DNA from 2 places in the Streptomyces coerulescens genome. Region 1 is predicted to be linked to the other one. Evidence: predicted binding sites of a transcription regulator. Region 1 holds the regulator's gene; the other holds the start of a gene.
The links. The regulator HspR, encoded in region 1, represses chaperone genes until heat shock. The targets are predictions, from matches to a motif close to TTGAGNNNNNNNNNCTCAA.
Positions count from the first base shown of each region.

Region 2: dnaK (molecular chaperone DnaK) is a predicted target of HspR. The motif match lies at 2,557-2,575, and genes of this name have one in related genera.

Region 1 covers NZ_JBHSKM010000005.1:297,212-303,162, forward strand. Annotated here, with positions in the region: gene ACFPQ9_RS11605 (fibronectin type III domain-containing protein) at 169-1,911, shown strand; gene ACFPQ9_RS11610 (heat shock protein transcriptional repressor HspR) at 1,993-2,454, opposite strand; gene dnaJ (molecular chaperone DnaJ) at 2,460-3,641, opposite strand; gene grpE (nucleotide exchange factor GrpE) at 3,675-4,319, opposite strand; gene dnaK (molecular chaperone DnaK) at 4,319-5,951, opposite strand, start outside.
Region 2 covers NZ_JBHSKM010000002.1:678,478-684,428, forward strand. Annotated here, with positions in the region: gene narI (respiratory nitrate reductase subunit gamma) at 1-617, shown strand, start outside; gene dnaK (molecular chaperone DnaK) at 624-2,510, opposite strand; gene ACFPQ9_RS04505 (OsmC family protein) at 2,748-3,176, opposite strand; gene ACFPQ9_RS04510 (vWA domain-containing protein) at 3,241-5,046, opposite strand; gene ACFPQ9_RS04515 (ATP-binding protein) at 5,043-5,951, opposite strand, start outside.

The DNA.
Region 1 (5,951 bases):
CTCCGCTGATCATGTAAAGACATAGCGGAATGCCTCCAAATCCCCCTTACACACCCTCCACCAAACCTCGATCGCGCACGCGATCAAGATCCGTACAACCAACCCCATTCCTCGCTGGTCCTGATGAGTGCAGCGCCCACCGCTGCCCGTACTCGACCAGAGGATCGAATGAACCCAGCCAGACGCACGACCGCCGCGGCCGCGGTGACGGTCGTGCTCGCCACCGCGGGCACCCTGCTCTCGACGACGCCCGCGTCCGCCGCAGTGACCTGCGCATCGCCGGTCTTCAAACGGCAGTTCTTCGCGAACACCGCCTTTTCGGGCACCCCGAAGCGGACCGACTGCGACACCGTGATCGACCAGAACTGGGGCACCAACGCCCCCGCCTCCGGCCTCCCGAAGGACAACTTCGCCGTCCGCTGGACGGTGACCCGCGACTTCGGCTCCGGCGGCCCCTTCACCTTCGCCGCCTCCGCGCTCGACGGCATCCGCGTCTACCTCGATGGCAGCCGCAAGGTCGACCTGTGGAAGAACACCTCCACGACCGTCTCCAAGACCGTCAACGTCACCGTCCCGGCGGGCAAGCACACCTTGCGCGTGGACTACGTCAACTGGACCGGCAGCGCGAAGGTCAAGTTCGGCTACACCCCCAGGACTTCGGCGACCGTCGACAAGGTCAAGCCGCTCACACCCACCGGCGCGAAGGTCACGTACGACACGGCGACGGGCAAGGCGAAGCTCACCTGGTCCAAGAACCAGGAGATGGACCTCGCCGGCTACCGCGTCCACCGCCGCCTCAAGGGCTCCTCCTTCAGCGGCACTCCGCTCGCCACGACCGCCTCCACCACGTACACCGACAGCACCCTGCCGGTGACGGGCGCGGGCTACTACTACGAGATCCGGGCCGTGGACAAGGCCGGCAACGAGTCCGCCGGTACGGCCGACCAGCCGGTCACCACCGTCGACCGGGTCGCGCCCGGCGTACCCACCATCACGAGCGCGACCGGCGAGGTGACCCCGTCCGGAGGCACGGGCGGGCTGCGGGTCGGCTGGAACAAGGTGACGGACGCCGCGACGTACCGCGTCTACCGGGCGGCGAGCGAGAACGGCACGTACACCAGGATCGCCACCACCAGCCAGCTGTCCCACCTGGACACCTCGGCCGCTGAGAGCACCGCGTACTACTACCGGGTGTCGGCGCTGGACACGGCGGGCAACGAGTCCGTGCGGTCCGCACCCCAGCGGGGCCGGATCTGGGACAACGATCCGCCGCCGGTCGTCACCGGGCTGAACGTCGACCCGACGGAGTACGGCTTCCGGCTGAGCTGGGACAAGAGCCCCGCCACGGATCTGCGGTACTACACGATCCACAAGGGCGAACTCGTCGGCGACGAGGACGAGCAGGTCTGCTACGGCAGCCTGGTGGAGTACGTCTCGCCCGACGAGACCTCCTTCTCGTATCTGACGCACCCGGACGGTGACGAGGTCTGCTTCTTCGTCGACGCCGTGGACGACGACGGCAACTCCGCCATGAAGTGGAGCGACGACCTGGTCCCCGCCGTGGCCGTGACCGAGCTCGACATGACCCCGAGCGTGCCGACGCCCGAGGGCTCGCCGCTGTATCTGACGGTGTCGCCGGCGGAGGGCGACGAGGGCAACCAGCTCTCGTGGACCGGGCTGGGCGCGGGCGAGGAGAGCCCCGACCCGGCGAAGGGCTTCCGGATCTACCGCTGGAACCCGGCGACCTCCGCGTACGAGAAGATCGCCGACCTCGGGGCCGGCGCCTTCGAGTACTTCGACACGGGCGCGAAGCGCGGGACCACGTCGTACTACTGGGTGACCGGGGTGCTGGCCGACGGCACCGAGTCGCTCCCCGCGGGCGACTGGACGCTCACGGCACCGGCCGACTGACCCTGGCCACGCGCGTCGCGACCACAAAGGGGCCCGGAGGTTCGTCATGAACCTCCGGGCCCCTGTTCGCTGCGAGTCCGGCTAGTCCTTCGGCTTCTTCGGACGCCACACCACCAACGCGCTGGTCTGCTGTACCTCCTGGTACGGCACCAGGTCGCGGCGGTACGACGCGTGTACCGCCGCCTCGCGCTGCTGCATCGCCGCCGCGGCGCCTTCCACGGCGGCCTGGAGTTCGGCCACCCGGGACTGGAGCGCGGCGACCTGGTTCTCCAGTTCGATGATGCGCTTGATGCCGGCCAGGTTGATGCCCTCGTCCTGCGACAACGCCTGCACCTGGCGGAGCAGTTCGATGTCGCGGGCCGAGTAGCGGCGGCCGCGGCCGGCCGTGCGGTCCGGGGACACCAGGCCCAGACGGTCGTACTGGCGCAGTGTCTGCGGGTGCAGGCCCGAGAGCTGGGCCGCCACCGAGATGACGTAGACCGGGGTCTCCTCGGTCAGTTCATACGGCCCACGGAAATTGTCACCGCGTCGACGACCGTCCATCTCCGTCATGCTCCCTTCGCGGCCTCGAACAGCTCCGCCCGCGGATCCTCACCCGCGGTCGCCTCGCGATACGCCTCGAGCGCGTCACGAGCCTTCCCCGAAAGGTCCTTCGGGACACTCACCTCGACGGTGACCAGCAGGTCTCCGCGGGTGCCGTCCTTGCGGACCGCGCCCTTGCCCCGCGCCCGCATAGTGCGGCCGTTGGGTGTGCCGGGCGGCAGCTTCAGGGTGACCGGCGGTCCGCCCAGGGTGGGAACCCTGACCTCGCCGCCCAGGGCCGCCTCCGTGAAGGTCACGGGGACGGTCACCGTGAGGTTGTCCTCCTTGCGGCCGAACACCGGGTGGGCGTCGACGTGCACGGTGACGTACAGATCGCCGGCCGGGCCGCCGCGCTCGCCCGGCGCGCCCTTGCCGCGCAGGCGGATGCGCTGACCGTCCGACACCCCGGCGGGGATACGGACCTGCATGGTCCTCGACGACTTCGCCCGGCCGCTGCCCTTGCACTCCAGGCACGGGTGCTCGGCGATCAGGCCGCGCCCCTTGCAGTCCGGGCAGGGGTCGGTGAGCGAGAAGCCACCGCCCGATCCTCTGGCCACCTGGCCGGTGCCGACGCAGGTCGGGCACACCCTGGGCGTGCCGTTCTTGTCGCCGGTGCCCGCGCACGCCTTGCACGGCGACTGCGCGGTCATCCGCAGCGGGACCGTCGCCCCCTCGATCGCCTCGGTGAAGCTGAGGCTGACCTCGGTGTCGATGTCCTGGCCGCGCCGGGGCTGGGTACGGGTGCTGCCCGCACCGCCGCGGTTGAACAGGCCCCCGAAGACGTCACCGAGTCCGCCGCCGAAGCCTCCGGCTCCCTGGCCCCCGCCCTGGGCGCTGCCCCCGAAGAGGTCGCCCAGGTCGAAGTTGAAGGAACCGCCGCCCGCGCCCGGCCCGGGGCGGAAGCCGCCGTTGCCGAACAGGGCGCGTGCCTCGTCGTACTCCTTGCGCTTCTTGGGGTCGCCGAGGACGTCGTTCGCCTCGGAGATCTCCTTGAAACGCTCCTCCGCCTTGGCGTTGCCCTTGTTGGCGTCCGGGTGGTTCTCGCGGGCGAGCTTCCGGTACGCCTTCTTGATCTCGGCCTCGGTGGCGTCCTTGGGGACGCCGAGGACCTTGTAGTAGTCCTTCTCGATGAAGTCCTTGGTGCTCATCCTCGACGCCCCTCCTCTCTCGTCAGTTCAACGTCAGCCCTCGTCCGGGCCACCGTTCTCCTTGTCGTCGGCCGCCTCGGCAGACTCCTCCTTGACGGTCTGCGCGCCCGGCTGGGGCTCGGCGACGGCCACCCGCGCGGGGCGGATGGTGCGCTCGCCGATGCGATACCCCGGCTGGAGGATCGCGACGCAGGTCGTCTCGGTGACGTCCGGCGCGTAGGAGTGCATCAGCGCCTCGTGGATCGTCGGGTCGAAGGGCTCGCCCTCCTTGCCGAACTGCTGCAGGCCCATCTTCGCCGCGACGGTCTCCAGCGACTCCGCGACGGACTTGAATCCGCCGACGAGCTCGCCGTGTTCCCGCGCGCGGCCGATGTCGTCGAGCACGGGCAGGAGCTCGGTCAGGAGGTTCGCGACGGCGATCTCCTTGACCGTGATCCGGTCCCGCTCCACACGGCGGCGGTAGTTCTGGTACTCGGCCTGGAGCCGCTGGAGGTCCATCGTGCGCTCGCCGAGCGCCGTACGTACCTGGTCCAGCTGCGCCACCAAGCCGGCGTCTGCTGCTCCGTCCCCGGCCGGGGCCGCCCCCTCCTGAGGAGCGGCCTTCGACTCGGCGTCGTCAGGGGTCGCGCCGGAGGGGACGTCGGGCTTCTCCTCGAAGCCCGGGGTCTCCTCCGTCATTACGCGACACCGTCCTTGCGCTCGTCGTCGACGATCTCGGCGTCCACGACGTCGTCGTCGGCCTTGGCGCCGGCGTCGGGACCGCCCGCGGCCTGAGCGGCCTGGGCGTCGGCGTACATGGCCTGGCCGACCTTCTGGGAGACCGCGGCGACCTTCTCGGTGGCGGTGCGGATCTCGGCGGTGTCCTCGCCCTTGAGCGCGGTCTTCAGCTCCTCGACGGCGGCCTCGACCTCGGCCTTGACCTCGCCGGGGACCTTGTCCTCGTTGTCCTTGAGGAACTTCTCCGTCTGGTAGACGAGCTGCTCGCCCTGGTTGCGGGACTCGGCGGCCTCGCGGCGGGCGTGGTCTTCCTCCGCGTACTTCTCGGCCTCTTCGCGCATCCGGTTGACCTCGTCCTTCGGCAGCGAGGAGCCGCCGGTGACGGTCATCTTCTGCTCCTTGCCCGTGCCGAGGTCCTTCGCGGTCACGTGCATGATGCCGTTGGCGTCGATGTCGAAGGCGACCTCGATCTGCGGGACACCGCGCGGGGCCGGCGGCAGACCGGTCAGCTCGAACATCCCGAGCTTCTTGTTGTACGCCGCGATCTCACGCTCGCCCTGGTAGACCTGGATCTGCACGGACGGCTGGTTGTCCTCGGCCGTCGTGAAGATCTCGGACCGCTTGGTCGGGATCGTGGTGTTGCGCTCGATGAGCTTGGTCATGATGCCGCCCTTGGTCTCGATGCCGAGGGACAGCGGGGTCACGTCGAGGAGCAGGACGTCCTTGACCTCACCCTTGAGGACACCGGCCTGCAGGGCGGCGCCGATGGCGACGACCTCGTCCGGGTTGACGCCCTTGTTGGCGTCCTTGCCGCCGGTCAGCTCGCGCACGAGCTCGGCGACGGCGGGCATACGGGTGGAGCCACCGACGAGGACGACGTGGTCGATCTCGTTGATGGAGACGCCGGCGTCCTTCATGACGTTGAAGAACGGGGTCTTGCAGCGCTCCAGCAGGTCCGCGGTCAGCTGCTGGAACTGCGCGCGGGTGAGCTTCTCGTCGAGGTGCAGGGGGCCCTCGGCGGAGGCGGTGATGTAGGGCAGGTTGATCGAGGTCTCGGTGGACGAGGACAGCTCGATCTTGGCCTTCTCGGCGGCCTCGCGGAGGCGCTGCAGGGCCATCTTGTCCTTGGAGAGGTCCACGCCGTGACCGGCCTGGAACTGCTTGACCAGGTAGTCGACGATGCGCTGGTCCCAGTCGTCACCACCGAGGTGGTTGTCACCGTTGGTGGCCTTCACCTCGACGACGCCGTCGCCGATCTCGAGGAGGGACACGTCGAAGGTGCCGCCACCGAGGTCGAAGACGAGGATCGTCTGGTCGTCCTTGTCGAGGCCGTACGCCAGGGCGGCGGCCGTCGGCTCGTTGACGATGCGCAGGACGTTCAGGCCCGCGATCTCGCCGGCCTCCTTCGTCGCCTGACGCTCGGAGTCGTTGAAGTAGGCCGGGACGGTGATGACCGCGTCCGTGACCTTCTCGCCCAGGTACGCCTCGGCGTCACGCTTCAGCTTCTGGAGGATGAACGCCGAGATCTGCTGCGGGTTGAACGGCTTCCCGTCCAGCTCGATCTTCCAGTCGGTGCCCATGTGACGCTTCACG
Region 2 (5,951 bases), on a different contig from region 1:
CCTCCCAGGTCTACGAGTCGAAGCTGCTGAACATCGCGTCGCCCGCCTTCCACTACGGCATCCTGTTCGTGCTGGTCGGCCATCTCGTGGGCCTGTTCGTCCCGGAGTCCTGGACCAACTCGCTCGGCGTGAGCGAGCACTCGTACCATCTGCTCTCCCTCTACGGCGGTACGGCCGCCGGAGTCCTGACGGTCGCCGGGATCGTGCTGCTGATCTACCGCCGCCGCACCAACGCACCGGTGTTCCGGGCGACCACGGCCAACGACAAGCTGATGTACGTCGTGCTGGTCGCGGCGATCATCATGGGCATGGTCGCCAAGCTGGCCCACACCTCCGGCGACGGCTACGACTACCGCGAGTCCATCGCACCCTGGGCCCGCAGCCTGTTCACCCTCCAGCCCGACCTGGACCGGATGGCGGGCGTGCCGGTGCTGTACGAGGTCCACATGGTGATTGGCATGGTGCTGATCGCGCTGGTGCCGTACACCCGGCTGGTGCACATGTTCAGCGCGCCGGTGCAGTATCTGTTCCGGCCGTACCTGGTGTACCGCGGCCGCGACCCCGAGCAGCTGGGGCCGCGGCCGGAGAGGCGCGGGTGGGAGAAGGCGGGCTCCTAGGACGGACTAGGCCGCTCCGCCCTTCTGGTCCCGTTGGTCCTTCTCGTCGTCGACGATCTCCGCGTCGACCACGTCGTCGTCCTGCGCGGCGCTCTGCTCGGCGCCGGCGCCGGCGTCCGCCGAGCTGTCCGCCGGGGTCTGCTGGGACTGGGCGTACATCGCCTGGCCCATCTTCTGGCTGACCGTGGCGAGCTTCTCGATGCCGGTGCGCAGGACGTTCGTCTCGGCGTTCTGGCCCAGCTGCTCCTTCAGCTCCGTGATCGCCGACTCGACCTCGGCCCGGGTGTCCGCCGGGACCTTGTCCTCGTTGTCGCGCAGGAACTTCTCGGTCTGGTAGACGAGCTGCTCGGCCTGATTGCGGGTCTCGGCGGCCTCACGGCGCTTGTGGTCCTCCTCGGCGTACTGCTCGGCCTCCCGCATCATCCGGTCGATGTCGTCCTTGGGCAGCGCCGAGCCGCCCGTCACCGTCATCTTCTGCTCGCGCCCCGTAGCGAGGTCCTTGGCGGAGACGTGCATGATGCCGTTGGCGTCGATGTCGAACGCGACCTCGATCTGCGGCACCCCCCGCGGGGCGGGCGGCAGACCGGTGAGGTCGAAGACGCCGAGCTTCTTGTTGTACGAGGCGATCTCGCGTTCGCCCTGGTAGACCTGGATGCCGACCGAGGGCTGGTTGTCGGCGGCGGTCGTGAAGATCTCCGAACGCCGGGTCGGGATCGTCGTGTTGCGTTCGATGAGCTTCGTCATGATGCCGCCCTTGGTCTCGATGCCGAGGGACAGCGGGGTGACGTCGAGCAGGAGGACGTCCTTGACGTCGCCGCGGATGACGCCCGCCTGGAGGGCCGCGCCGACGGCCACGACCTCGTCGGGGTTGACGCCCTTGTGCGGGTCCTTGCCGGTGAGCTCCTTCACCAGGTCGGTGACGGCGGGCATCCGGGTGGAGCCGCCGACGAGGATGACGTGGTCGACGGCGGAGAGCTTGATGCCGGCGTCCTTGACCGCCTGGTGGAAGGGGGTCTTGCAGCGGTCGAGGAGATCGGCGGTGAGCTCCTGGAACTGGGCCCGGGTCAGCTTCTCGTCGAGGTGGAGGGGGCCCTCGGCGGAGGCGGTGATGTAGGGCAGGTTGATCGTCGTCTCGGAGGAGCTGGACAGCTCGATCTTGGCTTTCTCGGCGCCCTCGCGCAGCCGTTGCAGCGCCATCCTGTCGTTGCCGAGGTCGATGCCGTTCTGCCCCTTGAACTTCTTCACGAGGTATTCGACGACCCGCTGGTCCCAGTCGTCGCCGCCGAGATGCGTGTCGCCGTTGGTGGCCTTGACCTCGATGACGCCGTCGCCGATCTCCAGCAGGGAGACGTCGAAGGTGCCGCCGCCGAGGTCGAAGACCAGTACCGTCTGCTCCTCGCCCCGGTCCAGGCCGTAGGCGAGGGCGGCGGCCGTGGGCTCGTTGATGATCCTCAGGACCTTCAGGCCCGCGATCTCCCCGGCCTCCTTGGTGGCCTGCCGCTGGGCGTCGTCGAAATAGGCGGGGACGGTGATCACCGCGTCGGTGACGTCTTCGCCGAGATAGGACTCGGCGTCCCGCTTCAGCTTCTGCAGCACCCTGGCCGACAGCTCCTGGGCCCGGTAGCGGGTGCCGTCGATGTCGCCCTGGTCTGGAAAACGCCAGCTCGCGTCGCCCATGTAACGCTTCACGGAGCGGGCGGTGCGGTCCACGTTCGTCACCGCCTGCCGTTTGGCCACCTCCCCCACGAGCACCTCGCCGTTCTTGGCGAAGGCCACGACCGACGGTGTGGTCCTGGCCCCCTCCGCATTGGCGACGACAGTGGGTTCGCCGCCCTCCAGGACGGCGACCACCGAGTTCGTGGTCCCGAGATCGATCCCGACCGCGCGTGCCATCACTGTCCCCTTCCGCCAGGGCACCCCTTGAACTCCAGCACAAAACTTGAGTGGGTTCTTGTCAATGGGGCGAGTGACCCGCGAGGGGAGCACCAAACGGAGGCTGAGCGCCCGCTCAGGGGTGGTGCGAGGGGGCCGGCCCGAAGGGCCGCCCCCTCGAGGGGCGCGGGGAACTGCGCGACAAGCCACGACGGCGCAGCGGACGCAGAAGGACCTGCCGCGGCTCCACCAGGGGCGCTACGCCAACTTCGCCGACAGCGTGATCGTCGTCCCCGTCAGCGCCTGACTGACCGGGCAGTTCTTCTTGGCGTCCTCGGCGGCGGCGACGAACGTGTCGTTGTCGACACCGGGAACCGTCCCCTCCACGGTGAGATGGATCCCGGTGATCCCCTCACCCGGCTGGAAGTTCACGTCGGCCGAGGTGACGAGCTTGGTGGGCGGCGTGCCGGCCCCGTTCAGGGCGTGCGACAGCGCCATGGAGAAGCAGCTGGAGTGCGCGGCGGCGATGAGCTCCTCGGGGCTGGTCTTGCCGTTCGCGTCCTGGGAGCGCGAGGCCCATGTGACAGGCTGCGCGGCGATGGCGCCAGAAGAGTCGAAGTTGACGACACCGTTGCCCTCGAGCAGGTTGCCTTCCCAGACGGTGTGTGCGGAGCGCGTGGTAGCCACGATTCTTCCTTTCGCAAGGGGGCCCGTTTCCGGGGTCCGTGCCCCCATCCGATCACACTCCGGCTCAACTCACCCGGAAGACCGGCCCACGCGGGGTGAACGGCAGGCGACGGCCCGGAGGAATCAGGTACGCGTGCTCACGGCGCACCCGCAGCACGTCGCACCAGCCGTCGGTGATGACCAGGACGGGCGCGCCCGGGGGAAAGTCGTCCGCCCGCTGCAGCAGGTCGATCCCTGGCTGCAGGACCGTACCGCCACGGCCGCGCACCCGCACTCGTCCCGCGATGTCCGTCACCGGCAGATATCCGGCGTCGTAGGGGCCCGCGTCGCAGAACACCACGCGCGCGGCCGGTACGTCCCGGGCCTCGGCGTACGAGGCGATCGCGCCCAGCGCCTTGCCGAGCAGTCCGGCGCTCATGGAGGCGGAGGTGTCCAGGACGACGCCGAAGGTGCAGCGGGCGATCTCCTCGGGCGGGAAGTAGCGGCCGGCGCGCGGGATGTCGGGGGTCGAGGCCTGGCGGCGCGCGGGACGGGCGTACGTCCGTACCGGCTCCGGGCGGGGCACGAACTCGTCGAACCAGCGGGCGAGTTGCGCGTCCCAGGGCAGTGGCGGATGGCTGAGCGCGCGGATCTCCTGGACCAGACCGCCGGGCAGGAAGCCGCGCTCCTGCTGCTGGTGCAGGTCGAGGCCGTGGCTCAGGCCCCGGCGGTAGAACTCGTCCAGGTCGACACAGTCGCCGGGCGGGCCGAGCGGGGCGCCGAGGATGTCGCCGAGGCCCTTGCCGCGCAGGGTGGCCAGGCGGCGCATGCGGCGCAGGTCGCCGACGATGCGGTCGTAGACCTCCTCGGCGGACAGGCCGCTGAACCGGGCGTCGTACAACAGCCCTTGGGGCATCTGGCCGACCTGCATCTCGCGCAGCCAGCCGTTGATGACGTAGTCGCAGGCGACGTTGAAGAGATACGGGTCGCGGGCGCCGCAGCGGTCGCCGTGGCGCAGGGCGGCGTGCAGCATCTCGTGGGCGAGGATGAACCGCCATTCCTCGGTCTCGAAGTGCCGCAGCGGGTTGATGTAGATCTCGCCGGCCTCGGCGTTGACGGCGGCGACGGAGATGCCGTGCGCGTGGGCGAGTTCGGCGTCGGCGACGAGTTTGATGCCGGCCGCGAGGCCGCCGAGCAGTGGGTAGGAGGTGATGAACCACTCCAGTGCCCACTGCCAGGGCCGCTTCTTGACGGGTTCGCCGAGCATGGAGTCGCGGCGGCCGCCCGCCATGTCCATCGCGGTGGACACGGTCCGGGTGAGCGCGGTGGCGAAGGCGAGTTGATGGTCCGGGGGCGACCCCAGCCAGCCCTTCCACTCCACGAGCAGCAGGTCGGGTTCCGGGCCCGCCGTGCCGCAGCGCTCGTACGCGGCCGGGATGCCGTCGCGCCGCCACCGCGCGGCGAGCTGTTCCTCGTCGCCGTCGGGGTAGGTCAGGGGCAGGTGGTCCGGGGTCCTGCCCACCGGGAAGGTGAGCAGGAAGCGGTTGACGACGACGCAGCGGGCGGCGAGGTCGGCACGGTCGGGCTGGACGGGCACGCCCTGCTTGGACGGGACGTGGCCGAAGCCCAGGTGCAGCACGGCGTGGGCGATGGCCCAGGCCCAGGTGGCGGGTTCGGCGATGCGCGCGGGGTCGGCGTGCAGGTCGCCGTCGGAGTCGACGCGGACGAGTCCGTCGCGGGGCGAGTGCTCGCAGTTCTCCAGGCGGCAGACGGTGAACTCGACGGTGGCCAGCGCGGGGTTGGCGCGCACGAGGCGCAGGCCCTCGGCGAAGGCCTCAGCCGCGAGGTCCCGCTTCTTCTTCGCCTTCCCCTTGTCGTGGCCACGGCTCATCGGCGCGCCTCCACCAGCCGGGGCATGTCCCGCGCGGTCTCCACCAGGAACCAGGCGGGCAGCACCGGATTGCCGTCGGCGTCGGAGGCGATGACGCTCTGCGCGACCTCGACGGAGATCTCCGCGAGCTGCACCAGCAGCGACTTGGCGCGGTACGCGGTCTGCCGGCCGGTCGCCGACATGTGGTCCTTGCTCGCGGGCAGTTCCTTGATCAGTCGGCCGCGGAACGACTCGGCCAGGTAGTAGAGCAGGTCGCGGTCCTCCATACGGTGCGGCCAGCGGGCGTCGCCCTTGATGATCGCCTCGATGCCGTACTGGCTGCGCACGATCTTGACGTAGCCGCAGAAGGCGGTGGCGTGCGTCGGCGTCAGGGTGCCGTGTGCCAGGACCTTCAGGGTCTCCTCGTCGAGGTCGCGGCCGAAGGAGTGCAGCGCGTCGGAGAGCATGTGCCAGGAGCGGGGCGTGGAGAACGGCTCCTCGGTCTTCGGCGGCTTGGACCAAAGGTGGTCGGGGCGGTCGGTGAGGTGGTCCAGGATCCACGGGTGGATGCCGTTGTTCACGGCCCAGGTCAGCCAGTCCTTGGCGGAGGCCTCCAGGTGGACGTGGGTGAGCCGGTTGACCAGCGCGGAGGCGATGGGCCTGGCGAGCGCGTTGTCGGTGGCGCGGTTTCCGGCGCCGATGACGATCGACCCCTTGGGCAGCTCGTAGTTGCCGATACGGCGGTCCAGGATCAGCGAGTAGAACGCCTTCTGCACATCCGGCGTGGCCGCGTTCAGCTCGTCCAGGAACAGGCAGTACGGCTCGTCGCGGGCGATGGCCTCCGGCGGGCAGAACACCGAGCGCCCGTCGCGGATCTGCGGGACGCCGATCAGGTCCTCCGGCGCGAGCTGCGTACCGAGCAGACT